Regions from separate parts of the Bradyrhizobium sp. BEA-2-5 genome, predicted to be linked through region 4. Evidence: predicted binding sites of a transcription regulator. Region 4 holds the regulator's gene; each other region holds the start of a gene.
What was found. The regulator PhoB, encoded in region 4, activates phosphate uptake and scavenging genes when phosphate is short. The targets are predictions, from matches to a motif close to TGTCATNNANCTGTCAT.
Positions count from the first base shown of each region.

Region 1: phnC (phosphonate ABC transporter ATP-binding protein) is a predicted target of PhoB. The motif match lies at 2,509-2,525, and genes of this name have one in related genera.
Region 2: RX327_RS34215 (esterase-like activity of phytase family protein) is a predicted target of PhoB. The motif match lies at 6,160-6,176, and genes of this name have one in related genera.
Region 3: RX327_RS18215 (RNA degradosome polyphosphate kinase) is a predicted target of PhoB. The motif match lies at 4,050-4,066, and genes of this name have one in related genera.

Region 1 is NZ_CP136629.1:2,471,617-2,478,988, reverse strand. It holds gene phnE (phosphonate ABC transporter, permease protein PhnE) at 1-475, opposite strand, end outside; gene phnD (phosphonate ABC transporter substrate-binding protein) at 555-1,487, opposite strand; gene phnC (phosphonate ABC transporter ATP-binding protein) at 1,567-2,382, opposite strand; gene RX327_RS11580 (chloramphenicol acetyltransferase) at 2,593-3,258, shown strand; gene RX327_RS11575 (alpha-D-ribose 1-methylphosphonate 5-triphosphate diphosphatase) at 3,255-4,427, shown strand; gene RX327_RS11570 (DUF1045 domain-containing protein) at 4,437-5,126, shown strand; gene hemC (hydroxymethylbilane synthase) at 5,133-6,143, opposite strand; gene pncA (bifunctional nicotinamidase/pyrazinamidase) at 6,209-6,829, opposite strand; gene RX327_RS11555 (aspartate dehydrogenase) at 6,829-7,372, opposite strand, start outside.
Region 2 is NZ_CP136629.1:7,326,370-7,333,741, reverse strand. It holds gene RX327_RS34240 (MarR family winged helix-turn-helix transcriptional regulator) at 1-201, opposite strand, end outside; gene RX327_RS34235 (MFS transporter) at 284-1,237, shown strand; gene RX327_RS34230 (MFS transporter) at 1,219-1,716, shown strand; gene RX327_RS34225 (mucoidy inhibitor MuiA family protein) at 1,895-3,568, shown strand; gene RX327_RS34220 (enoyl-CoA hydratase-related protein) at 3,737-4,573, shown strand; gene RX327_RS34215 (esterase-like activity of phytase family protein) at 4,760-6,112, opposite strand; gene RX327_RS34210 (heme ABC transporter ATP-binding protein) at 6,349-7,140, opposite strand; gene RX327_RS34205 (FecCD family ABC transporter permease) at 7,137-7,372, opposite strand, start outside.
Region 3 is NZ_CP136629.1:3,929,581-3,936,952, reverse strand. It holds gene rnd (ribonuclease D) at 1-179, shown strand, start outside; gene RX327_RS18240 (cold-shock protein) at 534-737, shown strand; gene purN (phosphoribosylglycinamide formyltransferase) at 815-1,465, opposite strand; gene purM (phosphoribosylformylglycinamidine cyclo-ligase) at 1,465-2,538, opposite strand; gene RX327_RS18225 (CDP-alcohol phosphatidyltransferase family protein) at 2,699-3,241, shown strand; gene RX327_RS18220 (DnaA/Hda family protein) at 3,330-4,007, shown strand; gene RX327_RS18215 (RNA degradosome polyphosphate kinase) at 4,140-6,344, shown strand; gene ppx (exopolyphosphatase) at 6,357-7,372, shown strand, end outside.
Region 4 is NZ_CP136629.1:980,266-987,637, reverse strand. It holds gene RX327_RS04485 (IS110 family transposase) at 51-992, shown strand; gene phoB (phosphate regulon transcriptional regulator PhoB) at 1,036-1,746, opposite strand; gene phoU (phosphate signaling complex protein PhoU) at 1,876-2,592, opposite strand; gene pstB (phosphate ABC transporter ATP-binding protein PstB) at 2,699-3,517, opposite strand; gene pstA (phosphate ABC transporter permease PstA) at 3,514-4,362, opposite strand; gene pstC (phosphate ABC transporter permease subunit PstC) at 4,367-5,356, opposite strand; gene pstS (phosphate ABC transporter substrate-binding protein PstS) at 5,586-6,596, opposite strand; gene RX327_RS04450 (ATP-binding protein) at 6,732-7,372, opposite strand, start outside.

The DNA.
Region 1 (7,372 bases), 1.5 Mb from region 4:
AGGCGATGACGAAGATCAACGCGAACACGATGCTCGGCACGGTACGGGCGAATTCGAGCAGACGGCGGATCGTGAAACGTACCCACGGGCCCGGCGACGTATTCTGGGCCGCGAAGAAATTGAGCGCGAAGGCAAGCACGGCACCCGTCAGCGTGCCGACATAGCTGATCAGCAGCGTCTCGCCCAGGAGCTTCAGCCATTTGTGCCAGCCCCAGAACCATTCGCCGAGGTCGGTCCAGACCCGCTGGCCATTGTCGAGCGTGAAGATGCGATCGAAGTAGCTGACGAAATTGCCGAAATGGGCGAAGAAGGTGCGCAAGTTCACTTCGGCGCCGAACGCCGCGATCACCAGCACCGCACAGAATGCCGCCGTTGCCAGCGCGGCCTTCAACCGCTTGCGTGCGACGGACTTGCGGTAGGCGTCCTCCAATGTCGCCAGTTGCTGCGCTGGAAGAATGGATACGGCGGTCGCCATCGACGCGTGCCAGTCCGGTTCGAAGTTGAGTGGAAAGGGCCGGGCTATACGCCCGGCCCTCGTGACGTCAGGCGTGCGATCAGCTCGCCTTCTTGCGCAAACCGTCGACGAACTTGATCAGCTCGATGGTGCCGTCCCAATCCTTGGTGGTGGCGGGATGGAAGCCCTTCTTCTGACCGTCGGACAGACGGTCGAAGGCGGCTTTGTCCTTGGTCGGGGCGTCGAAGAAGGCCTTTGCGATCGCGGCCTTCAGGTCCTCCGGAAGATCGGTGTTGTACGCATAGGGGCCGTTGATGATCAGCGCCGACTTGTGGATGATGCGGAAATCATCCTTCTTCATCGCCGAGCCGTCGGCATTCTTCAGCATGCCCTTGGTCAGCATCTGGGCGAGCGTGGAATCGTCCTCGTTGGTCCACTGGTTGGCGGCCACATCAACGGTTCCCTGCGACAGCGCCAGGACGGCGTTCTCGTGGCTGCCGGTGAACACGACCTTGCCGAAATAGCCTTCGGCGTTCGCGATGCCCATCTTGTTGAGTTCGAAGCGCGGCACGTTGTTGCCGGACGTCGAGTTCGGATCGACCAGGCCGAGATTCTTGCCTTTCAGGTCCTCGACCGTCTTGTACGGGCTCGACGCCTTGACGAAGAACACCGAGTAATAGCCGGTCGAACCGTCGGCGTTCATATCGTTGGCGAACGCGTCGGTCTTGACGCCGGTCAGGCGCGCGCGAGAGAACGAGGCCGAGCCGTAGCTGGCGATGTGGATATTTCCGGCGCGCTGGCCTTCGATCACGGCGGCATAGTCGTTGGCGACGCGCAGCGTGACCTTCGTGCCTAGCTCCTTCGACAGATAGTTGATGAAGGGCGTAAAGCGCTCGGTGACGCCGGAGGCATTCTCGGCGGGAACGACGGCGAGAGTGATCTCCGGGTATTTTGCTTTCCAGTCCTGCGCGGAGGCCGAACCGGCAAATGCCAGCGCGGCGGCGCCAGCCAGAATGATGCGACGAGTGAACATGACTACCCCTCTTTTGTTGTAGTTGCACCTGTTGGCCGGGCAAAATGCCCGGCCTCCCAGATTGAAAAATGCGCGACGCTCAGGCCGCGGCTGCGGTGCCGAGTGCCGGCGCAGTTGCACCGTCGGGCGCGGGCAGCGGTGCTGCGCCGATGACGTCATTGGCCTCGAGGTCATAGAGCTCGCGGGCGATATGGTCGGTGAGCGCCGCGGGGGCGCCGTCGAACACCACGCGGCCCGCGGCCATGCCGATCAGGCGGTCGCAATAGCTGCGGGCGAGATCGAGCGAATGCAGGTTGCAGAGCACGGTGATGCCGAAATGCTTGTTGATGCGCAGCAGCGCATCCATCACGATCTTGGTGTTGCGCGGGTCGAGCGAGGCGATCGGCTCGTCGGCCAGAATGATATCGGGCTGCTGCACCAATGCGCGGGCGATCGCCACGCGCTGCTGCTGGCCGCCCGAGAGCTGATCGGCGCGCTGGGCGGCGAGCGAGGCGATGTCGAACTGTTCCAGTGCGGACATCGCCAGCGCCTTGTCCTGCTCGGGCCAGGCCTGCAGCAGCGACCGCCATGACGGAATCTGGGCCAGCCGCCCCATCAGCACATTGGTGAGCACGTCGAGCCGGCCGACCAGGTTGAACTGCTGGAAAATCATGGCCGAACGGGCACGCCACTGCCGCAGCTCCTTGCCGCGCAACGCGGTGACGTCGAGGCCGTCGAACAGGATACGGCCGGAGGTCGGATCGGCGAGACGGTTGATCATCCGCAGCAGCGTCGACTTGCCGGCACCGGAGCGGCCGATCACGCCGACAAAGCTGCCCGGCGCGATCGAAAAGGACGCGTTGTCGACTGCGGCTTTCGTGCCGAAACGGCACGTCAAACCTTCCACCACCAGCATGTAATGCTCCAACCGCGCCTCGTTGGGCCATCGCTATCCCCGGCGTTTTACAGTTATGTGACGACAGCGCTGCGGTGCGGCGATCGTCCACACCCCTCCCTTGTCGCTCCCTTGCCGTCATCCCGACGTCATGATGTTGTCATCAAGCGCCCCGATGACGAGCACGCATCCCCGGAAGCCCAAGATTCTTTAAGATTTGCGGAGGCCCCGATGGCCGGAAAAACACTCTCGGTTGTGCCGACCGTCGACCCGACAGCGTCGGTGCGCGAGAGCAAGCTCGGCAAGTATACCGAGGTCGGCGCGCGCACGATCCTGCTTGAAGTCAGCATGGATGACTATTCTTACGTCGTGAACGACAGCCAGATCACCTACACCACCATCGGAAAGTTCTGCTCGATCGCGGCGATGACGCGCATCAATCCCGGCAACCATCCGATGCACCGCGTGACACAGGCGCACTTCACCTACCGCTCCAGCGCCTATTTCGAGGGTGAGAGCGACGATGCCGAGTTCTTCGACTGGCGACGTGCGCATCACGTGCATATCGGCCATGACGTCTGGATCGGGCACGGTGCGATCCTGTTACCGGGCCGGAACGTCGGAACCGGCGCTGTCGTCGCCGCCGGCGCGATCGTGACCAAGGACGTTCCCGCATACACCATCGTCGCCGGTAATCCGGCGCGGCCGGTGAAGCGGCGCTTCTCCGAGACGATCGCCGACCGCCTCGCCGCGCTCGCATGGTGGGACTGGGATCACGAGACGCTCCGCCGCGTCCTGCCCGACTTTCGCAAGCTCGCGGTCGAGGAATTCCTCGACAAGCATGAGGCCGAGGCCGTATCCCAATCACAAGCCAAACAACGGAGCGCCGCATCGTGACGGACATTTTCATCGAGGGCGGGCGCACGCTGGTTGACGGCGCCTTGGTCGAGACCTCGCTGCGGACCGCAGGCCGCGACATCGGCGCGCTCGACGCCGAGCAGGGTCGCGCCGCGCTGCACATCGATGCCAGCGGCCTCCTGGTGCTGCCCGGCATCATCGACCTGCACGGCGATGCGTTCGAGCGGCAGATGATGCCGCGCCCGGGCGTCGACTTCCCGACCGACGTGGCGCTGATCGACAGCGACCGGCAGGCGATCGGCAACGGCATCACCACCGTCTTTCACGCCACGACCTGCTCCTGGGAGCCGGGCCTGCGCAGCGCCGACAATGCGCGCGGCCTGATGGAGGCGATCGAGCGGCAGCGTCCGCAATTCGCCGCCGACACCCGCTTCCATCTGCGGCACGAGACCTACAATCTCGACGCCGAGGCCGAGATCGCCCAGTGGCTCGCCGAGGGCCGCGTCGACCTGTTCGCCTTCAACGACCACAGCAACGTCAAGCCGAAGAAGCGCAACCAGCTGGCCGAGCGCACCGGGCTCTCCGTCGAGGCCGTCAACGACATGCTGGACCGGGTCGTGGCGCGCCGCCCCGAGGTGCCTGCCTCGATCGCGCGACTGGCCGCCGCTGCGCGCGCGGCCGATATCCGCATGCTGTCGCACGACGACAACAGCCCGGCGATGCGCCAGGAGTTTCGCGCGCTGGGCGCCACGATCGCCGAATTCCCCGTCAACGAGGAGACCGCGCGCGACGCTGCGGCGGCGGGCGACTTCATCGTGTTCGGCGCGCCCAATGTGGTGCGCGGCGGCAGTCATACCGGCTGGACCAGGGCATCCGACATGATCGCCAAGGGGCTCTGCTCGGTGCTGGCGTCGGACTATTATTATCCCGCACAGCTGCTCGCCGCGTTCCGCCTCGCCGCCGACGGCATCCTGCCGCTCGCCAGGGCCTGGGACCTGATCTCGTCGGCGCCGGCCCGCGCGGCCGGGCTCGCCGACCGCGGCGTGCTCGCCGCGGGCCGCCGTGCCGACATCATCGTCGTCGACGACAAGGTGCCGCTGCGACCGCGCATTGTCGCCGTGATCGCGGCCGGACGGCTGGTGCATCTGGCGGACGCGAGCTGCCTCGTTCATTCGCTCGCACCGCGCAAGACGGTTGCGGCGGCGTAGCTCGGTCCCATGGCCAATACTCCGCGCTACGCGATCTACCATGCGCCGTCACCCGACAGCGCGCTGCACCGCTTCGGTTCGACGCTGCTCGGCTACGATGCCGTGTCAGGCGACGAGTTGCCGTTTCCCGAAGGCGTCATGCCCGACTGGCGCGAGGTCACCGAAGATCCGCGCAAGTATGGATTCCACGCCACGCTGAAGGCGCCCACCGCGCTCGCCGACGGTCGGAGCGAGGCTGAGCTTCTCGATGCCTGCGCCGCCTTCGCCGGTCGCGCGCGGCGCATTCCGGTGATCGAACCGGTGGTCGATGCCATCAGCGGCTTCATCGCGGTGATCCCGGCTAGCCGCTCGGATGATCTCCAGCAGCTTGCCGCCGATTGCGTCCGTGAATTCGACTCCTTCCGCGCGGTTCTCACCGCGGAAGATCGTGCGCGGCGCAAGCCCGAAAAACTCACCGAGCGGCAGCGCGATTATCTCGACCGCTGGGGCTACCCTTACGTGATGGAGGAATTCCGCTTCCACATGACGCTCACGGGACGGCTGAGCGACGAGCGGCGCGGCCCGATCATGGCGCAGCTGCGCACACGGTTCGCGGCGGTCGACCTCGCGAGGCTCGCAATCGACCGCATCGCGCTGTTCAAGCAGACCGACAGCGCATCACGCTTCCGCATCATCGGCAGCTGGCCGCTTCGGGCGTAGCGCGCGCTATTCCTCCACCCGGGTGCGGGCGATGATCTCGGCGGCGCCCTTCTCCAGCAGCTCCATGCCCACGGCGCGGCCGAGTTCGCGCGGCCGATCCGCCGGCCCGCGCCGCGTCACCTCGATGAAGCCGGCGCCGGCCTCGTCGAGCACGGAGGCGCGCAGCGTCATCTCGCTGCCCGCAAGCGTGGCGTGACCGGCGACCGGTGAATTGCAGTGGCCGTTGAGCACCCACAGCACCTCGCGCTCGGCATCGGCGGCGAGCCGCGACTGCACGTTGTCGATCCCGGCAAGCCGCGCACGTGTCGCCCAGTCGGTGTCGACGCATTCCACCGCGACAATGCCCTGACCGACCGCCGGCAGCATCTCGCCGACCGAGAAATCATGCGCGATGCGCGCGGTCATGCCGATGCGCTCCAGGCCCGAGCGCGCCATCACCAGCGCATCCGCCGGCCCAACCTCGCCGCCACCCGGCAGCCGCTGCTTGTCGCCGCGATCGAGTTTGGCCACCCGCGTGTCGGCGGCGCCGCGATAATGGATCACGGTCGCTTCCGGAAACAGCCGGCGCAGATAGGCGGCGCGACGGACGGCGTTGGTGCCGATCATGAAGCCCTTGCCGCGCGCGGCGCGAAGGGTGTCGAGCGACAGGCCGGGACGCAGCACGAGGCTGTCATTGGCGGCATCGCGCGCCAGCATCGCGGCGATGACGAGACCCGGCGTCTCCTCATTGCCCGGTACGTCCTTCAGCGAATGCATCGCCGCCTGCAAGGTGCCGGCACGCATGGCTTCGCGGATCTGCGCCACGAAGGCGCCGCCCTTGCCGCCATGCGGCAAGAGCTTGCTGGTCTGGTCCTGGTCGCCGCGGGTCTCGAACTTGACGATGTCGACGGCAAGGTCCGGCGCCGAAGCGCGCAGCAGCCGCGCAACCTCGTCCGTCTGCGCGAGCGCCATCGCGCTCTTGCGCGTCCCAATCCGCAAAACCTGTCCCGACACGAAAGCTCCGCTGCGCGTGATCATCAACGGCTGGGGATTAGAACAAAAAGCCAGTCAAAACAACGGTTTTTGCCCCTGTTTGGCCACGCTCAGACGGTGTCCTTAACAAGCTCCACTCCGGCCTCGCGCATTGTCGTCGTGGCGGCCGCGAGCGAGCCGCCGAGGTCGATGGCGCGGCAGCCCGACAGTACGACAATGGTCTCAAAGCCGAGCCGGCGCGCATCGAGCGCCGAATACTGCACGCAATAATCCGTGGCGAGCCCGGCCATCACGACGCGCCTGAAGCCGCGCTCGCGCAGATAGCCGGCGAGCCCGGTCGGCGTCTTGCGGTCGTTCTCGAAGAACGCCGAATAGGAATCGATCGCGGTCCGGAACCCCTTGCGGATCACGAGTTCGGCCCGCTCGGTGGCGAGGTCGGGATGGAACGCGGCGCCGGCCGTGCCCTGGATGCAATGATCCGGCCACAGCGTCTGCGGCCCATAGGGCATGGCGATCTCGGAGAACGGCGCCGCACCCGGATGCGAGGTCGCAAACGAGCTGTGGCCCGCCGGGTGCCAGTCCTGGGTCAGCACGACATGGTCGAACCGCTCGGCGAGCCGGTTGACGACAGGCACGACCGCATCGCCGTCCGCGACCGCCAGCGCGCCGCCGGGGCAGAAATCGTTCTGCACGTCGATGATAAGGAAGAGATCGTCGGGCGCAATCTTCATCAGGTGCCGATCCGCAATGACGCGCGCAGCTTGCGCAGGCAGGCGATCACCGACAGCGCGGTGATGCGGCCGGTCTTCGGATTGTCCGAGGGAATGTTCTCGATCATCATTGAGAACCGCGCGGAATCGGAATCGACCTCGATCCGGTGGGTATTGCGCGTCACCGTCGGATCCGCCCAGATCTCGACCCTTGTGCGGTCGGGGCCGATGCCGGCGAGCGACAGCGCCACCGCGACGTTGAGGTTGGCCGGAAAGCCCTTTGCGGCGTCGCGCGCACTGCCCTCGAAGATGCGCAGCGGCTCGGTGATGCCTTCGATCTGGATGTTGTTCTCGACCAGATGCGGCGCGCCGACGAGGCCGGCGATCGGCTTGCGCGTCACCATCTTCACCGAATGGATGGTGCCGACTGCGGCGGCGTTCACGGCATCGAGCCCGATCAGTGCGCCGGTCGGTACGATGATCTGGCCGCCGTGGGCCTTCGCGAAATCGACGAGGTCCTCGTTCTGGAGCAGCGCGCCGACGCTGAGCACGACCGCGGTCTTG
Region 2 (7,372 bases), 2.1 Mb from region 4:
GAGCGCAGTGCGGTCGAGCACCAAGGCTGCGGCAAGCTCGCCCATCGTCGGCGCGCCCGACCGCCTGACATAGACCAGAATCGCCCGTTGCGTGCCGCGCAGGCCGGATGTCGCAAGGACCTGATCGTAAAGCTGCGACACCCGCCGCGTCGCCTTGCGCAACGCCGTGAGATTACACCGGCTGGGTTCCGTTTTCGCCATCGCTGCCTCCGATGGACTTGACAGATACATGCATATGCACCTAATGACAATAGATGCATATGCACATATTTTGGAGGGTGTGATGTCGGAGGTAGAGGCGGAGACCATCGATCTGGTCGTCGAACCTGATGCGCGGCCGCGGTCCGGCGTCGCCACCGCAACCCCGCGCCAGGTGCTTGCGATCGTGTCGGTCGGCATTTGCCTCGCCAATCTCGATTTGTTCATCGTCAATGTCGGGCTGCCGAACATCGCGCAGGAATTTCGCGGCGCCTCGCTTGAGGATCTGTCCTGGATCCTCAATGCCTATGCCATTGCCTACGCGGCCTTGCTGGTGTTCTTCGGCCGGCTCGCCGAACGCCACAGCCGCAATCTCAGCTTCCTGCTCGGCGTCGCGCTGTTCACGGCCGCGTCAGCCGCATGTGCGCTGGCGTCCAGTGTCGAGTTCCTGGTCGTCTCCCGCGTGGCGCAGGCCGCCGGTGCGGCATTGATGACGCCGACCTCGATCGGCCTGCTGCTGGCATCATTTCCGCCCGAGCAGCGCGCCGGGGCGGTGCGCACCTGGACGGCGATCGGCGGCCTTGCCGCCGCACTGGGCCCGCTCGCGGGAGGCGTCCTGGTCACGTTCGACTGGCGCTGGATCTTCATCGTCAATGTCCCGATCGGCGTGGTCGCGCTGATCATCGGCTGGCTGAAATTGCCCGAAGTGCCCGGTCACGACGTGCCGCGTCCGAGTTCATGGGCGGCGCTGCTGGTGATCTCCGGCATCGGTGCGCTGACCTTTGCGATCGTGAAGGCGAACGATTGGGGATGGAGTTCGCGCGGCGTCGTGCTCGGCTTTGCCGTCGCGGCCGTCTCGCTCGCCGCCTTCGCGTGGCATTGCCTCAGATCGAGGAATGCCTTCGTCGATCCTGCACTGTTCGCGGTCAGGCCGTTCACCGGCGCGTCGCTGGTGATGGCGCCTTATTCGGCGGCCTTCGGCGCCATGCTGCTGTCCTGCGCGTTGTGGGAGCAGACGGTATGGGCTGGTCGGCGTTGAAGACCGGCCTTGCAATCGCCCCCGGTCCGCTGATGGTGCCGATCACCTCGCTGTTGTTTGCCGGCCGGCTGATTGCGCGGTTTGGCGCCGCGGCCGTCGTCTCCGCCGGGATCGTGCTGTTCGCGGCCGGCCTCGCGATCTGGGCGACGCTGCTCGGGGCCGAACCCAATGCGCCTGCCGTCGTCGCGGGCGTGATGCTGATCGGTATCGGCGTCGGGCTGACCTTTCCGACCCTGATGGGCGTCGGCGCCGGCGCGCTGCCGCCGTCGTCGTTTGCCACCGGCTCGGGCGTCATCAACATGATCCGGCAGGCGGCACTGGCGATCGGCGTCGCGATCTTTGTCGCGATCCTTGCAACGCCGGTCTCGATGACCGAGCGGATCGCGGCGTTTCAGCGCGGCTGGTGGATCATGATCGCGATCACCTTGGCCGGCTTCGTGCCGAATTATCTGTTCATCCGGCGCAAGGCGGATCGCTAGAGCCCGAAGACATCGCCGCGCCATGCGGCAGCCGCTGCGGCGCCATCGTCGCGCCGCAGGGAAACCTCAATCGAACCAGTCCCTTCCTCGCTGCGTCTCACGAGCAGAAACGGCGCGCCCTCGAGCCCGGCGCGCCGTTCGTCTCGCGCGCGATGCGGCGTTTTTCCGGAGGGATGTCATGTGCAGGATTGCGAATTATCTAGTGACCACCAGCCTGGTGCTGGCGGGTGCGCTGGTTGCCGGGCCGCTGCATGCGGCCAATCTCGATGCGGCCTCGCAGGTCGACGCCGTGACCGTCTATCCCGATGGCGCGAGCGTCACCCGCGTCATCACGCTGGACCTGCCTGCCGGCGACAACACCCTCATCGCCAGGGATTTCCCGATGGAGCTCGATACAGGCTCGCTTCGAGTGGAGGGCGAGGCGGGCGGCCGGTTGACGATCGGGGCCATCGACGCACGGCACCCGCGCCCGCTGGAGCCGGCGAACCTGCCTGAGATCGACAAGCGGATCGAGGTGCTGAAGGATCAGCGCGAGGATCTGCAGGGGATCATCTCGTCGGCCGAGGCGCGGCGCAAATTCGTCGAACATTTCGCCGAGGCCGCGCCGGTCGGGATCGGCGAGAAGGGCGAGGCGCGTCCGGTGAGCGAGTGGCGCGCCGCGTTCTCAGCGGTGGGGGATGAAGTCGCAACCGCCGACAACGCGATCCGCGACGCCACGCGCAAGCAGCGTGACATCGACCGCGAGATCGTGCGCCTTGAAGCCGATCGTGCCGCCAAGCCGCCGAGCAAGCTCGAGGTACGGATCGAGCTGGCTTCCGCCGCCGCGACCCGCGCGACGCTGCGGGTCACTTATGCGGTGCGCAACGCCCGTTGGGTGCCGCTCTATGACGCTCGTCTCGATACCGGCGCCAGGGACCGCAAGCCCGCGATCGAGCTGGTGCGCCGCGCCGAGATCACCCAGTCGACCGGTGAGGACTGGTCGAACGTGGCGCTCGTCGTTTCCACCGTGCGGGTCGCGCGCGGCGGCAACGCGCCCGACCTCCGCTCGCTGATCGTGCAATATCCGCAGCCGCCGCGGCCGCTGGCGAAGCTGTCCGGAGAGGCCAGCATGCGGGCGCGCGAGGCGCTGGCACCTGCGCCAGCCGCCGACGCGGTTCAGCAATTCCGTTTTGGTGGGGGACGCATGGACGAACTGGAAGCCACCGCCGAGATCGGCGCTTTCCAGGCCACCTTCAAGATCCCCGGCCGCGTCAGCGTTGCCGCCAATGAGGGCGCAAAGAGCCTGCGTATCTCGACGGCGACCATCACCCCCGATCTCGCGGTTCGCGCCGTTCCGGTGATCGACCCGACCGCTTTCCTGGAAGCGAGCTTCGTGCAGGCCGACGATGCGCCGTTGCTGCCGGGACAGGTCTCGATCTACCGCGACGGCATCTTTGTCGGCCGCAGCCGGATGGCCACCGCCGCCAAGGACGACATCGTGCGGCTCGGCTTCGGCGCCGACGACAAGGTCAGAATCGAGCGCGCCGTGCTCAAGCGCAACGAGGGCTCGGCCGGCTTGCTCGTGACGACGTCGAAGACCGACGAGCGTTCGTTCAAGACCACGATCCGCAACGGCCATGATTTCCCGATCAAGGTCGCGATCGAGGATCAGCTGCCGGTCAGCGAGAACGAGGACATCGTCGTCGAGATGCTGCCCTCGTCGACGCCGGCGACGACGACCAATCTGCGCGACAAGCGCGGCGTACTGGAATGGGCGTTCGAGGCCAAGGCCGGCGAGGTCCGTGACATCAATTTCGCCTGGCGGATGCGCTGGCCCAAGGACAAGGGCGTCGTGATGGTGCCGGCGGGCTAGAGCCCGTGCCGGGCTCTAGCGTTGTTGCTTGACGCATTTTCTTCACGCGAACCGGAACCCACTTCGCTTGAAAACGCTATGAGGACCTGCGTCATCTACCGATGACAACCCTCCCGATCTCGGGCATCACTTTGCCAAAGGCAACAAAGCCTGAGATCGGGAGGATCCATGAGCTACCAGCACATCGTCGTCGATGATCCGCGTCCGCGCGTCCGCCGCATCACGCTGAACCGCCCCGAGAAGCGCAACGCGCTGAACAACCGCCTGCGCGGCGAGATCTTCGAGGTGCTGGAACAGGCCGACCGCGATCCCGGGATTTCGATCTCGATCCTGCGCGGCGCCGGACCCTGCTTCTCGGCGGGCTACGATCTCTCCGCCGACAACCGCGTCGACCAGCCCTACCATTCGGCATCCGGCCCCGGCCAGTGGTCGCGCCATGTCGTCGAGGGCTGGTTCTCGATCTGGGATCTCGCAAAGCCTGTGATCGCGCAGGTGCACGGCTATTGCCTCGCCGGCGGCACAGAGCTCGCGACCGCCTGCGACGTGGTCTATGTCGCCGACGACGCCCAGATCGGCTATCCGCCGGTGCGGCTGATGAGCCCGCCCGACATGCAGTATCACCCGTGGCTGGTCGGCATGCGCCGCGCCATGGAATTGATGTTGACGGGTGACGCGATGTCCGGCCGCGAGGCCGCCGAATGGGGCTATGCGACCCGGTCGTTTCCGCTTGCCGAACTGGAGGCGAAGACGCTCGATTTCGCCGAGCGCGCGGCGAAAGTGCCGATCGAGCTGCAACAGCTCAACAAGCGCAGCGTCCACCGCGCCATGGAAATCATGGGCGCCCGCGCCGCGATACGGGCCGGCACCGAAATCCAGGCGCTGGCCTTCACGACCGAGGCCAGCAAGGCCTACATGGCGGGCTTCCGCCGCGACGGCGGCAGCGTGAAGGCCCAGCTCGACCAGCGCGACACGACGTTCGGAGATTACCGGACGAAGAAGGAGTGACGTGGCTTGCCGCGCGCGCTGACCGGTGCGGCGATAATAGCCGGTTTAAATTCGCTGTCATGCCCCGGCTTGATCGGGGCATCCAGTACGCCGCGGCTTGTCCGCTAAATTCGGACGTCTCTGCAATACTGGGTCGCCCGGCCGAGCCGGGCGACGATACGATTGCGTGCTGCGACAACAGGCCCTTCACTTCGCCTTCAGGAAATCCGCGACTTCCAGCAGCACGAACTCGTTGTCATCGGCCTTGTTGGGATCGCGGCTGGAGGAGAACGGCAGGTTGTTGTCGTTGCCGACGATGATATGGGTGTCGTCGACGCGATCGACGTTCTCGATGGTGAAGAACGGGAAGGTGTAGACGCCGTCGTTGAGCGGCTTCCGCGCCTTCTTGTCGGGATCCCTGATCTTCATCAGGTCGATATAGCCGATCTTGCGCACGGGCTTGCCGACATTGGCGTCGGAGAGCTCGATCTTGTAGACGCGCTTGAACTTGGCGAGATCAGGGAAGCAGTTCTCGCCGCGGGTGCCTTGCGGGCAGGCCTTGTCGGCGGTGCCTTCGCCGTTGTCGCGCTCGATGATGAGGCCGGAGGCCTGATCGATCATGTTGAAGTCGCCGATGGCGTTGCCGTTCTGCTCGAACACATACTGCCAGTAGCGGCCGGTGAACTTCTCCGCGGCGACGTCGAATTCGAGAATGCGGGCGGCTTCCTTGCCGTCGACCTTCTCCCAGTCCTTCTTCTCGGCATCCCACAGCGGTCCTTCGAGCAGGCCGTAGAGGAACTTGCCGTCTTTCGACGAGGCGAAGCCCTCATAGCCCTTTGAGCGGCGGAGATTGACATTGGTGTAGGTCGCGCCTGGCGCACCGGGCGTTGCGACGGCCCAATTGTCCGGCGAGCGCACCGGCTTGCCGTCGGCAACCGTGTCGAACACGCCGAGGATCTTGCCCGACTTGTCGGCCTTCAGGATATAGGGGCCGAACTCGTCGCCGATCCAGAAGGTGTCGCCGACGATCTGGAAGCCTTCAGTGTCGAAATCGGAGCCGGTGAGATAGCGCTTCGGGCTACCCTCATGCAGGATGCGGAAGGGCACCTTCTTGTCGGGATCGTGCAGGAAGATGGTCTCCTGTCGCTCGATCTTGCCGCTCGCCCAATCCATCTTGTAGCGGTTCAGGTACAGCATCGAATCCGGCGAGTTGGCGCGCGCGCCCATGCCGTTGTCGGTGATGACCCAGAAGCTGCCGTCGGGCATGGTCTTGATGCCCGAATTCCCCTGGAGCGGCTGCCCCTTGAACGGCAGCGACACGCCGGTGGGACGCTCGTAGGACTTGCCCATGACGGTGCCAGGCGCGTCGACCCGCTTGCCGGTGGTATATTTGCCCGAGCTCTTCAGATCATCAGGGGCGTCGGCGGGCGCGTCAATGAAGCTCTCCGCCGGCATCACGGCGTGTCCTGCCAGCGTCGCCGGGAATTCGCCCTCACTCTGCGCGAACGCCGATGTGGCGAGCAGGATCGAGGCGACGGAGCAGAGCAGGGACAGGCGCATGGTTGATCTCCCAAAGGATAAACGATGCGGTGTTCTCCGAGCCGCCTGTTACAGCCGGCTGACAGTTTTGTGAACCGCGGATGTTGCGGCGGGATAAGGCTTGCGGCGTTACGTCGCCTCTCACTCGCAATCCCATCCTGAGGAGGCCGCGCGGCGGCCGTCTCGAAGGATGGCCGCGAGCAACAGCCGGGCCTCTTGGTTCGAGACGCGCGTACCGCGCTTCTCACCATGAGGGTCTAAACGGGCCGCATGGTCTGCGGCAGCAGGAACGGCACGCCGTTTCCGGTGTAGGCGATCGCAGCGTCGATCTCGAAGATCTCGCGCAGCGTCTCGGCCTTCATCGCGGCGGCGCGGTCGCCGTCGACGACAAGCCGGCCGCGGTGCAGCAGCAGGATGCGGTCGGCGAAGCGGATCGCGAGATTGAGATCGTGCAGGATCGCGATGACGGCGGTGCCGGCCGCCGCGCGGCGGCGCGCGGCCTCGACGAGGTCGATCTGGTGACGCAGATCGAGGCTCGAGGTCGGCTCATCCAGCAGCAAAAGCCCGGGGCCGTGCTCGGTCTCGCCGCAGGCGAGTTGCACCAGCACGCGGGCGAAATGGGCGCGCTGCTGCTCGCCGCCTGACAGCGTCGGCAATTGCCTGAAACGGAAACGCGCGAGCCCGACCTCGTCGAGTGCCGCCTCGACCAGTGCCCGCGTGACGGCACGCGGGCTTTCGCCGGTGCCCATGCTGACGATCTCCTCGACCGTGAACGGGAAGGTGACGTTGATGTGCTGGGACAGCATCGCGCGGTGCTGCGCCAGCGCGAGTGGTCGGTAGGTTTGCAGGTCACGCTGCCTCAGCCTGATCGCCCCGCGCGACGGGCGCAGGTCGCCCGACAGCATCCGCAGCAGGGTCGATTTGCCGGCGCCGTTGGGACCGACGATCGCGACCATCTCGCCGGCGCCGATCTGCAGCGACACCGCGTCGACCAGATCAGTGCTGCCGATCGTCATCGATACCGACTGCGCTTCGAGCAGGGCCGTCATAGCGACACCAGCCCGCGCTGCCGCAACAGGATGAAGAGAAAGACGGGCGCGCCGACGGCCGCGGTCAGGATGCCGATCGGCATCTCCGCCGGCGCCACGATGGTGCGCGCCAGCGTGTCGGCGCCGACCATCAGGACGGCGCCTGATAGCACCGAGGCCGGCAGCAGCAGGCGATGCGCCGGCCCGATCACGAGGCGGAGCAGATGCGGCACGACGATTCCGACGAAGCCGA
Region 3 (7,372 bases), 2.9 Mb from region 4:
GCAAGGTGATCGCGACCGTCGACGATCTCGAGGAGATCGCGGCCAGCGATCAGGCCGAGGTCGGCGCCCTGCACGGCTGGCGTCGCGAACTGTTCGGCGAGGCCGCGCTCAAGCTCAAGCACGGCCAGCTCGCGCTGGCGATCGACAAGGGCCGCGTGGTGCGGGTGGACCGGAGTTAGCGCGTTCGCCTGGTGCGCGCCGGGTTCCGCCGGCAGTCGGCCAGTGGCCGAACGCGTTGCCCCGGAGTTCGACCGGCACAGGCTGAGGTTGCGTCACGCAAAACCACCGCGCTTGCTAAGGCGCAATTTTCGTGTTGCAATCCCTTCACAATCGGATTGCGGCCGTTCGACTGTGCGTTTCGCGACGTTGATATCCAAGGCTTCGATGTACAGGCTTCGAGAGGCGAAACTTCGGACTTGAAGACTTTGGATCTGACGACCCGGAAAGTGAACAGACAGCGCAAAGTCCGCTTGTGGCGTGGCACGTGGAAAACGTGGCCGCGTCTTTTTTATGTCTAAACTGGGAGAGAGACGATGCCGAAGGGCACCGTCAAATGGTTCAACCCGACCAAGGGTTATGGGTTCATCAAGCCGAACGGCAGCGACAAGGACGTGTTCGTCCATATCTCCGCCGTCGAGCGCGCGGGCCTCAGCACATTGAACGAGAACCAGTCCGTCGAGTACGAGCTGGTGGAGAACCGCGGCAAGGCGTCGGCAGAGAACCTCAAGGTTCACTGAACGCCGCTGCCAGCGGAATTCATCCTGATGCCTCCCCCGGCCGCATCACCCCGGGGGATGTCTCCTGCAACCGCGCGCTAAGGCGCCGGCGCGATCAGCGTATCGTCGGTTGCGCCGCTGCCCACGGTCTTGCAGAGATCGCCTTCGAGCTTGAGCCGGCCGCTTGCCAGCAGCCGCAGCGCCTCCGGATAGATGCGATGCTCGATGGTGATCACGCGCGCGGCGAGCGTCTCGGCGGTGTCGTCGTCAGCGACCGTCACCGCGCCCTGCATCACGATCGGGCCGGCATCGGTCTCGGGGATCACGAAATGCACCGTTGCGCCCGACAGCTTGACGCCGGCGCGCAAGGCCTGGCCGTGCGGATCGAGGCCGGGGAAGGACGGCAGCAGCGAGGGGTGGATGTTGAGCATCCGCCCGTACCAGGCCCTGGTGAATTCCGCCGTGAACAGGCGCATGAAGCCGCCGAGACAGATCAGCTCGATGCCGTGCCGATCGAGCGCTGCCTGCAGCACCTTCTCGAAGCCGGCGCGATCCTTGCCGAACGGCTTGCTCTCGATGACGATGGTCGCAATGCCGCTCGCGGCCGCCTTCTCGAGCCCGGCAGCATCGGCGCGGTTCGAGATCACGGCGACGATCTCAGCTGGGAAATCCGCAGCCTTCGCAGCCTCGATCAGCGCGGCCATGTTGGAGCCGCGTCCGGAGATCAGGATGGCAACGCGGCGCTTCATCACAGCGCCAGATCGAGGTGGCCGTTATAGACGACGCGGTGCTCGCCCTTGGCCTCGATCACCTCGCCGAGCAGCGTCGCGGTCTCGCCGCCGGCGGTGAACGCCTCGGTCACGGCGTCGACCGCATCAGCCTCGACGATCGCGATCATCCCGATGCCGCAGTTGAAAGTGCGCAGCATTTCCAGCTCGGCGATGCCGGCCTGCGCGGCCAGCCATTTGAACACCGGCAGCACCGGCAGACGTGCGAGGTCAATGCCGACGCCGAGGTGCTTGGGGAGCACGCGCGGGATGTTGTCGGTGAAGCCGCCACCGGTGATATGGGCAAGCCCCTTCACCGCGCCGGTCTCGCGGATCGCGCGCAGGCAGGATTTGACGTAGAGCCGCGTCGGCGTCAGCAGCGCGCCGCCGAGCGTCATCACGGGCGCGAACGGCGCCTGCGCGTCATAGGCAACGCCGGATTGTTCCACGATCTTGCGCACCAGCGAGAAGCCGTTGGAATGCACGCCCGATGAAGCAAGACCGATCACGGCGTCGCCAGCGGCGATGTCCTTGCGCGGCAGCAGCGTACCGCGCTCCGCAGCGCCGACGGCAAAGCCGCCGAGGTCATAATCGCCGTCCTTGTAGAGGCCGGGCATCTCGGCGGTCTCGCCGCCGATCAGGGCGCAGCCGGATTCGCGGCACCCCTCCGCAACGCCGGCGACGATCGCGGCGGTGGCCTCGGGATCGAGCTTGCCGCAGGCGAAATAATCCAGGAAAAACAGCGGCTCGGCGCCCTGCACCACGAGGTCGTTGACGCTCATGGCAACGAGGTCGATGCCGATGCCGCCATGCAGCCCGGTCTCGATCGCGATCTTGACCTTGGTGCCGACACCGTCGGTCGCGGCCACGAGGACCGGGTCCTTGAAGCCGGCCGCCTTGAGGTCGAACAGGCCGCCGAAGCCGCCGATCTCGGCGTCGGCGCCCGGCCGTGCGGTGGCGCGCACCATCGGCTTGATCAGGTCGACCAGGCGGTTGCCCGCGTCGATATCGACGCCTGAATCGGCGTAAGTGAGGCCGTTTTTGCGGTCGGTCATGCCCGATTCCAGATGATCAGGGGCTGGTTACGAGGAATTCCGCCCCCGCGCAATGGCTCGCGGCGCTGCTGCCGCGATACTATGTAGATAACATAAGGCGGCTGCGCAAAAGAGCCGGATATCGAGTAAAATCAGGCTTCTAGCCGGGAAGCGACCCAAGTTGAGTATTCCGAACATCATTACCCTGGGCCGCATCATGCTGGTCCCGATCATCGTCTGGGCCATCGTGTCGAGCCAAATGGAGGTGGCGTTCGCCGTCTTCCTGATCGCCGGCATCAGCGATGCCGTGGACGGCTTTTTGGCCAAGCGCTTCAACATGACGAGCGAGCTCGGCGCCCTGCTCGATCCGCTCGCGGACAAGGCGCTGCTGGTCTCGATCTACATGGCGCTCGGCATCTGGGGCGCGATCCCGCGCTGGATCGTGATCCTGGTGGTCTCGCGCGACATCATGATCGTCGCCGCCGTGATCGTATCCTGGCTGTTCGACCGGCCGGTCGAGATGAAGCCGTCGATGGTGTCCAAGCTCAACACCGTGGCACAGGTGGCGTTCGCGGCGCTGGTGCTGGCGTCGCTCGGCTTCGGCTTTCAGCCGCACCCTTACGACCTGATCCTGATGGGCCTGGTCACGATCTTTACTTTGGGTTCGGTGTCGCTCTATCTCGTCGAGTGGCTGCGGCACATGAGCACGATCGAAGCTCGGTAGGCGGGATCCGGAAAAGTGGAAGCCGGTTTTCCCGCGACAAACGCGACGCGTTTGTGCATGGCTAAAATGACGTAGTTTGGAGACTTGTGTGGCCGGTAGCGTTCAACCTCGTCAATTGGCCTTGGCCCTGCCGCACGAGGAGAAGCTGACCCGCGACGATTTCCTCGAGGGCCCTGCCAATGAGGCGGCGCTGGCGCTGATCGACGGCTGGCCGGACTGGCCGAACCGAATCATGCTGCTGGTCGGGCCTGACGGCTCCGGCAAAAGCCACCTCGCCGCGATCTGGGCCGAGAGCGCCGGCGCGCGCTCGACCGCGGCGCATGCGCTGACCGCCGACACGGTGCCGACCGCGCTTGCGACCGGTGCGCTGGTGGTCGAGGACCTGAGGCCGTCGGATTTCGACGAGCGCGCGATGTTTCATCTGATGAATCTGGCGCGCCAGGACGATGCCTACGTGCTGATCACGGCGCGCGTCCCGCCGTCGGCGTTCGATATCGAATTGCGCGACCTGCGGTCGCGGCTCCGCGCGGTGCCGACCGTGACGCTGCTGCCACCGGACGACCAGCTGTTCCGCGGCCTGATCGTCAAGTTCTGCGCCGACCGCCAGATGAGCGTGGACGAACCGCTGGTCAGCTATCTGAGCAACCGGATCGAGCGTTCCTACGTTGCCGTCCGGCAGGCGGTCGAGCTCCTGGATACCGAGGCACTCCGGCTCGGCCGTCCCGTCACGCGGGCGCTGGCGGCGGAGCTGTTGCGCGATGCCTGATCCATCCCCGCGGCTTGACGGCGCAGGCGAGCGGAACATCAATGTCATCGAAACGTCATCGCTGTAACACATGGTCTCTGCGGCTCTCGGCTAGACCGCCCCGGCCCCTGCCCTGAATTGGACCAGCACTTGATGGACTCGGCACAAGCTACTGAAATCAAAGAAAAAGAGGCGGATTTTCCCGCCATTCCCGCGATCGCGTCCAGCCCCGAACGGTTCATCAACCGCGAGCTGTCCTGGCTGCATTTCAACCGCCGCGTCCTGGAGGAAGCGGTCAATCCCAGCCACCCCGTGCTGGAGCGGGTGCGGTTCCTGTCGATCTCGGCGAATAACCTCGACGAGTTCTTCATGGTCCGCGTCGCCGGCATCAAGGCCCAGGTGCGCGAGGGCATTGCCGAACGCAGCCCCGACGGCCTGACGCCATCGGAGCAGCTCGCGCTGATCAACCGCACCGTCTCCCAGCTCGCCTCGGACCAGCAGGCGATCTGGAGCGACCTGCGGGATATCCTGGCCAAGGTCGGCATCCAGCTGGTCGACGGCCGCGACGTCACCAAGCCCGAACGCAGCTGGATCGAGGATCATTTCCTTCACAACATCTTCCCGCTGCTGACCCCGCTGGCGATCGACCCGGCGCATCCGTTCCCGTTCATCCCGAATCTCGGCTTCACGGTGGCGCTGCAATTGTCCCGGATTTCCGACGGCAAGCAGATGAACGCGCTGATCCGCATGCCCGGCAAGATCGACCGCTTCATCCGCATCCCCTCCACCAAGGAAGGCGCGCCGGCGCGGCTGATCTCGCTGGAGCAGGCGACTGCCCTGTTCATCAACCGCCTGTTCCCCGGCTACAATCTGCACGGCCAGGGCTCCTTCCGGATCATCCGGGACTCCGAGCTCGAAATCGAGGAAGAGGCGGAGGACCTCGTCCGCCTGTTCGAGACCGCACTGAAGCGCCGCCGGCGCGGATCCGTGATCCGGCTCGAGATCGACGCCAAGATGCCGGAGGAGCTGCGCAGCTTCGTGCAGCATGCGCTGTCGGCGGCCGACGACGAGGTGTTCCTGGTCGACGGCGTGCTCGCCATGAACGAGCTCTCGCAACTCACGCGGCTCAATCGCCCCGACCTCGAATTCCCACCCTACGTGCCGCGCCATCCCGAGCGCGTGCGCGAGCATGGCGGCGACATCTTCGCCGCGATCCGGCAGAAGGACCTCGTCGTCCATCACCCCTACGAGTCCTTCGACGTGGTGGTGCAGTTCCTCCAGCAGGCCGCGCGCGACCCTGATGTCGTCGCGATCAAGCAGACGCTCTACCGCACCTCCAACAACTCGCCGATCGTGCGCACGCTCGCGGAAGCGGCCGAAGCCGGCAAGTCCGTCACGGCCTTGATCGAACTGAAGGCGCGGTTCGACGAAGAAGCCAACATCCGCTGGGCGCGCGATCTCGAACGCGCCGGCGTGCAGGTCGTCTACGGCTTCCTCGAATTGAAGACGCACGCAAAGCTCTCGATGGTGGTGCGTCGCGAGGGCGGCAGCCTCACGACTTACGTCCATACCGGCACCGGCAACTATCATCCGGTCACCGCGCGCATCTACACCGACCTCTCCTACTTTACCTCCGATCCGACCATCGGCCGCGATGCCGCGCGCGTGTTCAATTTCATCACCGGCTATGCCGCACCCAGCGACCTCGAGAAGATGGCGGTGTCGCCGCTGACGCTGCGCAAGCGCATCATCGAGCACATTCAAGGTGAGACCGCGCATGCGCGGCACGGCCGGACCGGCGCGGTCTGGATGAAGATGAACGCGCTGGTCGACCCCGACATCATCGACGCGCTCTACGAGGCCTCCCAGGCCGGCGTCCAGGTCGAGCTCGTGGTGCGCGGCATCTGTTGCCTCAGGCCCGGCATCCCCGGCCTGTCGGAGAACATCCGCGTCAAGTCGATCATCGGGCGCTTCCTGGAACACGGCCGAATCTACTGCTTCGGCATGGGCCAGGGCCTGCCGAGCGCGAAAGCCGCTGTGTATATCTCGTCCGCCGACATGATGCCGCGCAACCTCGACCGCCGCGTCGAGGTGCTGTGCCCGCTGCAAAATCCAACGGTGCATCAGCAGGTTCTCGAACAGATCATGGTCGCCAATCTGAAGGACAATGAGCAGAGCTGGCAGTTGTTGCCGGACGGGTCGTCAACGCGTATGAAGACCGCGAAGGGCGAGGAGCCTTTCAACGTCCACAACTACTTCATGACAAATCCGAGTCTGTCTGGCCGTGGAAAGTCGCTCAAGGAATCCTCGCCGCGTCGTCTCACGCGCCGGAACGAACGTCAGCAGCCATCGTCTTAAGGGGGCCTTACGGTGAAGCGGCCGCGCAAGCGCGGCTCGAGCGTCGCGGTTATCGACATCGGCTCCAACTCGGTCCGTCTCGTCGTCTACGAGGGACTGAAGCGGAGCCTCATCCCGATCTTCAACGAGAAGACCCTGTGCGGCCTCGGGCGCGAGGTGCAGAGCACGGGTCTGCTCGCGCCCGACGCCGTCGACAAGGCGCTGACCGCGCTGCGCCGTTTTCGCGCGCTGTGCAGGATCCAGCAGGTCGGGCGCGTGTTCGCGATTGCGACCGCGGCCTGCCGCGACGCGTCCAACGGCCCCGACTTCATCGCCAAAGCCGAGCGCATCTGCGGCGCCAAGATCGAGATCCTCACCGGACCGCGTGAAGCGAAGCTGTCCGCGCTCGGCGTCGTCTCGGGGGTGCACAATCCGAACGGCATCGTCGGCGACCTCGGCGGCGGCTCGCTCGAGCTGATCGACGTGCGCAGGAACAGCGTGCGCAGCGGCGTGACGCTGCCGCTCGGCGGTCTCGCGCTCCAGGACCTCGCGCACAAATCGCTCAAGCGCGCCGATCGCATCGTCAAGAATGAGCTGCTCGGCGTCGCCCAACTCAAGACCGGGCGTGGCCGTACCTTCTACGCCGTCGGCGGCACCTGGCGCGCGCTCGCGCGCATCCACATCATCCAGAGCGGCTATCCGCTCCAGGTGATGCACGGCTATTCGATTTCGGCCGCCGAGGCGCTCGACTTCGCGCAGCGGCTGCGACGGCTGGCGGCCACCAACATGCTGGCCAATATCGAGTCGGTCGCCGATGCGCGGCGGCCGCTCCTCACCTATGCGGCGCTGGTGCTCGAGCACGTCATCCGCGTTGCAAAGCCGAAGAACATCGTGTTCTCGACCTTCGGTGTGCGCGAAGGCCTGCTGCACGAGAAGCTGCCGGAGACCGAACGCAACAAGGACGGGCTGATCTGCGCGGCGCAGAACCTCAACGAATTGCTGTCGCGCTCGGCCCGTCACGCCCAGGAGCTGACGGCGTGGACCGACCG
Region 4 (7,372 bases):
CAGTTGCACGAGGCTGCGCCAACAGACCTCGCATCACAGGGACAGGCACCGTGATCATACCCCCTCGTTATGTCGGAATCGACGTCTCCAAGAAGCATCTCGATATCTTTGATGAAGCTGACGGCGTGTCCAGGCGCATCGCCAACGCGGCACAGGCCATCACACAGCAGGTGGCGCGTTGGCGATGCGATGCGCTGGTCGTCTTCGAGGCCACGGGCGCCTATGACCTCGCGCTTCGCGAGGCCCTAAGCCAGGCCGGTGTCCGCTTCGCTCGGATCAATCCGGCTCGAGCTCGCGATTTTGCGCGGGCCAGCGGCCAACTTGCCAAAACCGATCCGATCGATGCACGGATGCTGGCGGCCTTTGGCCGGGTCATGCAGCCGGCAACCGAGCGGGCCGCCAATCCCGCCCGCAACGCTTTGGCAGGGCTTGCAAAACGGCGGGACCAACTGGTTCTCATGCGCGCGCAGGAGAAGAACCGGCGCAGCGAGGCCGACGACCGCGCCATGGCCGAACGGATCAGTCGGCTCATTGAGGTTCTCGACGGCGAGATCGCCGAGATCGAGGCCGATATCAACGCATTGACCAAGGCCGAGCCGGAGATCGCGGACGATGCGCGGTTGATGCGCTCACTGCCGGGCGTGGGTCCCGTGGCTTGCATGCAGCTGATCGCGAAGATGCCGGAACTTGGACATGTTGGAGCGAAGCAGATCGCCGCGCTCGCGGGCCTTGCCCCCTTCAACGTCGACAGCGGCGCCTTCCGTGGAAAACGCAAGATCGCCGGCGGCCGAAAGCGCGTTCGTGACGCCCTCTATATGGCGGCTCTGAACGCGGTTCGTCGGGCCGATCCATTCAAGGCCTTCTACGCGCGGCTGCGACAGGTCGGCAAACCAGCCAAGCTCGCTCTCATTGCCGTCGCCAGGAAGCTCCTAACGGTCCTCAACGCCATGATGCGCGACAGAAAGCCCTACCTGCAGACCAAGCCGACATAACAGTTGCCGGCTCCCGTGCGCAATTGCGCACTAGTTGTGGCCGTTACGGCTGCGGCTCCGCCTTCGCAAACCGATCGTCCAGCGCATAACCGGCGCCACGGACGGTGCGGATCGGATCCTGCTCGCGGCCGAGATTGAGCAGCTTGCGCAGGCGGCCGATGTGGACGTCGACAGTGCGCTCGTCGATGTAGATGTCACGGCCCCAGACGCTGTCGAGCAGCTGCTCGCGCGAGAACACGCGGCCGGGATGCTCCAGGAAGAACTCCAGCAGACGGTATTCGGTCGGGCCGAGATCGATCGGCCGGCCCGAACGCGCCACGCGGCGCTTGTCGCGGTCGAGCTCGATATCGCCATAGGCGAGCACGGTGGCGAGCCGCTCGGGGCTGGCGCGCCTGAGCAGGCCCTTCACGCGGGCCAGCAGCTCCGGCACCGAGAACGGCTTGACGATGTAGTCGTCGGCACCGGTCGCAAGTCCCCGCACCCGCTCGCTTTCCTCGCCGCGCGCGGTCAGCATAATGATCGGCAGCTGCTTGGTTTCGGGACGGGTGCGCAGCCGCCGGCACAGCTCGATGCCCGACAGGCCCGGCAGCATCCAGTCGAGCACGATCAGATCGGGAATGTGCTCCTTGAGGCGGGTGTCGGCATCATCGCCGCGCATCACCGTCTCGACGTCATAGCCTTCCGCATCGAGATTGTAGCGCAACAGCGTCGTCAGCGCTTCCTCGTCTTCGACTACCAGAATGCGTGCGCTCATCGGTTTAAGTTCTTTCTCTGTGGTGATCCGTTGCCCAGACGCAAACCGAAACGCTTACTTCCTTGAGCATAGTCCCCGCGGAAACGAGTTGTCGAAGGACAATCCGGTTCCGCGCTTGCCGATCAAGCCTCAGCTGCCCGGCACCGTCGTGGCGAAGGTCGTCATGTCGCCCTTCGGCCGCTTGTCGGTGATCGCCTGGCCCTCGATCATGTAGAACACGGTCTCGGCGATGTTGGTGGCGTGGTCGCCGATCCGCTCGATGTTCTTGGCACAGAACATCAGATGGATGCAGAACGAGATGTTGCGCGGATCCTCCATCATGTAGGTGAGGAGTTCGCGGAACAGCGAGGTGCAGATGGCGTCGACTTCCTCGTCGCCCTTCCACACCGCCATCGCCGCCGGCAGATCGTGCGCGGCATAGGCGTCCAGCACCGACTTGACCTGCTGCTGCACGAGGTCGGTCATGTGCTCCAGGCCGCGGAACAGCTTGAGCGGGTGGAAGTCGGTCTCCAGCGCGGCGACACGCTTGCCCATGTTCTTGGCGAGATCGCCGATCCGCTCGAGGTCGGTCGCAACGCGCATGGCCCCGACGATCTCGCGCAGATCGACGGCCATCGGCTGGCGGCGGGCGATGGTGAGCACGGCGCGCTCCTCGATGTTGCGCTGCAGATTGTCGATCTCGATGTCGGCGGCGACGACGCGCTGACCGAGCGTGACGTCGCGGCGGATCAGCGCGTCGACGGAATCGACGATCATGCGCTCGGCGATGCCGCCCATCTCGGCGACCAGGCGCGTGAGTTCCTGGAGGTCGGTATCGAAAGCCTTTGCGGTATGTTCAGAACCCATGGCTTGTCTCCCTCAACCATGGTCCCGGGGATCATGGTTTCGTGTCCTGAATTTTAGCATGACCTGATCGGAAAACCGGTTGCCACTTTTCCGGATCATGCGCCGGTCAGCCGAACCGGCCGGTGATGTAATCCTGCGTGCGCCGGTCGCTCGGCGACGTGAAGATCTTGCTGGTGTCGTCGAACTCGATCAACTCGCCGAGATACATGAAGGCGGTCTTGTCGGAGACGCGCGCCGCCTGCTGCATGTTATGGGTGACGATCGCGATCGTGTAGTTCTCGGACAATTCCTGGATCAGCTCCTCGACCTTGGCGGTCGAGATCGGGTCGAGCGCCGAGCACGGCTCGTCGAACAGGATCACCTCGGGCCGCACCGCGACGGTGCGGGCAATGCAGAGGCGCTGCTGCTGGCCGCCGGAGAGCGACAGGCCGGAGGCGTTGAGCTTGTCCTTGACCTCGTTCCACAGCGCGCCGCCGCGCAGCGCCTTCTCCACGCGACCGTCCATCTCGGACTTCGAGATCTTCTCGTAGAGGCGGATGCCGAAGGCGATGTTCTCGTAGATCGTCATCGGGAACGGGGTCGGCTTCTGGAACACCATGCCGACCCGTGCGCGCAGCAGATTGAGGTCGAGCTTGGGGTCGAGCATGTTGGTGTGGTCGAGCAACAGCTGGCCGGTGGCGCGCTGGCCCGGGTAGAGGTCGTACATCCGGTTGAAGATGCGCAGCAGGGTCGACTTGCCGCAGCCGGACGGGCCGATGAAGGCCGTGACGCGATTGGTGCCCAGCGCCAGATTGATGTTCTTCAGCGCATGGTGCTCACCGTAGTAGAAATTGAGGTTGCGCGCGGTGACCTTCGGCGGCGCTTCCGGCAGCGGAACCTGGGGAACGTGGCCCGCGGCAGTCGTGGAGACAGAAAGCTCGGTCATTTTGCGGCCCTTTCGGCACCAAGGATACGCGCGCCGATATTCAACGCGAGCACGGTGAATGTGATCAGCAGCGCGCCGCTCCAGGCGAGTTGCTTCCAGTAGGCGTAGGGGCTCTGCACGAAGTTGTTGATGGTCACCGGCAGGTTGGCCATCGTCTTGTCCAGGCCGAGGCTGAAGAATTGGTTCGACAGCGCCGTAAACAGCAGCGGCGCGGTCTCGCCCGCGACGCGAGCCGTGGCCAGCAGCACGCCGGTGATGAGGCCCGAGCGCGCCGCACGGTAGGCGATGCGCTTGATCACCAGCGAACGCGGCAGACCGAGCGCGGAGGCCGCCTCACGCAGCGGGTTCGGCACCAGCAGCAGCATGTCCTCCGTGGTGCGCACCACCACCGGGATCACGATCACGGCGAGCGCCAGCGCGCCGGCGATGGCCGAGAAGCCTCGCATCGGAACCACGACCGCACCGTAGATGAACAGGCCGATGATGATCGAGGGCGCCGACAAGAGGATGTCGTTGATGAAGCGGATCACTGAGGTCAGCTTGTCGTTGCGGCCGTACTCGGCGAGATAGGTGCCGGCGAACATGCCGAGCGGCGCGCCAATGCCGACGCCGATCACGGTCATGATCACCGAGCCGACGATGGCGTTGCGCAGGCCGCCCTCGGTCGATCCGGGCGGCGGCGTGTTCTGGGTGAACAGCTGCACGCTGAGGCCGGCAAGGCCGTTATAGAGCAGCGTGATCAGGATCAGGGCCAGCCAGGTGACGCCGAACAGCGCGGCGCCGATGCAGAGGCCGCGGATGACGATGTCCCAGCGGCGGCGGCGCGAATTATAGATCGGGTTCATGGCTTCACTTTCCGGCCTTGGTTTCCAGGCGCATCAGCATCAGCCGCGCGGCTGCGAGCACGAAGAACGTCAGCACGAACAGGAGCAGGCCGAGCAGGATCAGGCCGGACTGGTGCAGGCCGTCGCTCTCGGCGAACTCGGATGCGATCGCCGCCGAGATCGTGGTGCCCGGAGCGAAGATCGACGAGGAGATGCGGAACGAATTGCCGATGATGAAAGTCACCGCCATCGTCTCGCCGAGCGCGCGGCCCAGCGCCAGCATGACGCCGCCGATGATGCCGACGCGGGTATACGGGATCACCACGCTGCGCACGACTTCCCACGTGGTGCAGCCGACGCCGTAGGCGGCTTCCTTCAGCACCGGCGGCACCGTCTTGAACACGTCGACCGAGATCGAAGTGATGAAGGGCAGCACCATGATGGCGAGGATCAGCGCGGCATTGAACAGGCTGAGATAGGACGGGGGACCTGCGAAGATCGCGCCGAGCACGGGCACGCCGTCGAACACCTTGATCATGAAGGGCTGGAAGGTGTTGGCCAGGAACGGGCCCAGCACGAAGAAGCCCCACATGCCGTAGATGATCGAGGGAATGCCGGCGAGCAGCTCGATCGCCATGCCGATCGGGCGGCGCAGCCATTGCGGACAGAGCTCGGTGAGGAAGATCGCGATGCCAAGCCCGACGGGAATGGCGATCAGCATCGCGATGAAGGAGGTGACGAGCGTGCCGTACATCGGCCCGAGCGCGCCGAGCACGGGCGGATCGGCCGAAGGGGCCCAGCGCTGCGTCCACAGGAACGACAGGCCGTATTCCTTGATCGCCGGGAGGGCGCCCACGATCAGCGAAATGATGATGCCGCCGAGGATCAGCAGCACCGAGATCGCGGAAAGCCGCGTGATCCAGTAGAAGGTGATGTCACCGAGCTTGAACGCGCCCAAGGCCTTGGCGCGATCATACGGTCCCGCGGCTTCCATCACATCGCTCTGAACAGCCATGTCTGCCACGCCAATCCCCTCTTTAGTATGCAAAAGCCACGCAAACCGCTACGCCCCGAAGCGATCTTCACTGACGCATTTGGCCGGGCGTCGTCGTTCCAGCCACGCCCCTTGAGGCGCGAACCCCGGCCTCGATCCCGCGCTTGTTGCCGCGGTGATGGAGACCGGGTCTTGGTCGCTCGACCTGTGCCTCGATCGAGTCGGCACAGGTCCTGTCGCAGCGTCGGACTTAGCTCTTGATGTCCGACGACCAGGTCTTCTCGATCAGCTTGACGACCGAGTCCGGCATCGGGATGTAGTCGAGCTCTTCGGCCGCCTTGTCGCCCTTCTCGAACGCCCACTTGAAGAACTTGATGGCTTCCTGGGACGCCGCCTTGTCGGTCGCATCCTTGTGCATCAAGATGAAGGTCGCGCCGGTAATCGGCCACGACGTCTCACCGGGCTGGTCGGTCAGGATCACATAGTAGTTCTTGGAGCCGGCCCAGTCGGCGTTGGCGGCTGCAGCCTGGAAGGCCGCAACAGTCGGCTGCACGGTCTTACCAGACTTGTTGATCAGGGCACCGTAGGTCAGCTTGTTTTGCTTGGCATAGGCATACTCGACATAGCCGATCGAGTTCTTGGTCTGGCTGACATTGCCCGCGACGCCTTCATTGCCTTTGGCGCCAACACCCGTTGGCCACTCGACCGCGGTACCGGCACCGACCTTCGACTTCCACTCGGCATTCGACTTGGAGAGATAGTCGGTGAAGTTGAAGGTGGTGCCCGAACCATCCGAACGGCGCACGACGGTGATCGCATCGCCCGGCAGGGTCAGCTTCGGATTGAGCTTGGCGATCGCCGCGTCATTCCACTTGGTGATCTTGCCGAGATAGATGTCGCCGAGCACTTCGCCCGACAGGACCAGGTCACCCGGTTTGATGCCTTCGAGGTTCACGACCGGGACTATCGCGCCCATTACCATCGGCCACTGCACGAGACCGTCCTTCTCGAGCTGCTCGTGCTTGAGCGGCGCGTCGGTGGCGCCGAAGGTCACCGTCTTGGCCTGGATCTGCTTGATGCCGCCGCCCGAACCGATCGACTGGTAGTTCAGACCGTTGCCGGTCTCCTTCTTGTAGGCGTCAGCCCACTTCGAATAGAGCGGGAACGGGAACGTCGCGCCGGCGCCGGTGATGTCGGCCGCAAAGGCTGCCGTCGAAGCGGCGATCATGCCGGCTGCGACGATTGCTTTGATGAAATTCATGGGTGGTCTCCATCCTGTGAGCGAAGCGCCGAATGCGCCCGATCGCGCTCACGCCGGTCCATCTAGGAGCGGTCGGTGCTGCTTTTACGAAGGTTGGATGACAGTTGGATGACAGCGCTAAGCTTCTGAAAACGCTTAACTTTGAGTTGGTAACGGGGTCTTCGCCTGGGGAAAACACGCCGTGAAAGTGGCGCCCTGCCTGGGCACGCTCTCGATCAGAAGCCGGCCGCGATGACGGTTAAGAATATGTTTCACCAACGATAATCCGAGCCCGGTCCCGCCTTGCGAGCGGCTGTCGCCGACGTCCACCCGGTAGAAGCGCTCGGTCAGCCGCGGCAGGTGCTCGGGCGCGATGCCGGGGCCGAAATCGCGGACCAGGACCCGGATTTCCGGAGCCCCCTCGCCCGATGCGCCCGAAACGGCCTGATTCAGCGACACGATGACGCGTCCGCCGGAGGCGCCGTATTTGAGCGCGTTCTCGATCAGGTTCTCGAACAGGCGGAGCAGTTCCTCGCGGTCCCCCGCGATCATCACCGGCAGCTCCGGCAGATCGATCTCCACCTCGACCTGGCGCTCGCGCGCCAGCGGCTCGAGCCCGTCGGCGACCTGGCGGATGATCGGTATGAGGTCGACCAGGGTGTCGGGCCGGACATGGGCCGACAGCTCGACCCGCGACAGCGACAGCAGATCGTCGATCAGGCGCGCCATGCGCGTGGCCTGGTTGTGCATGATACCGAGGAAGCGCTCGCGCGCCTTGGGATCGTCCTTGGCCTGGC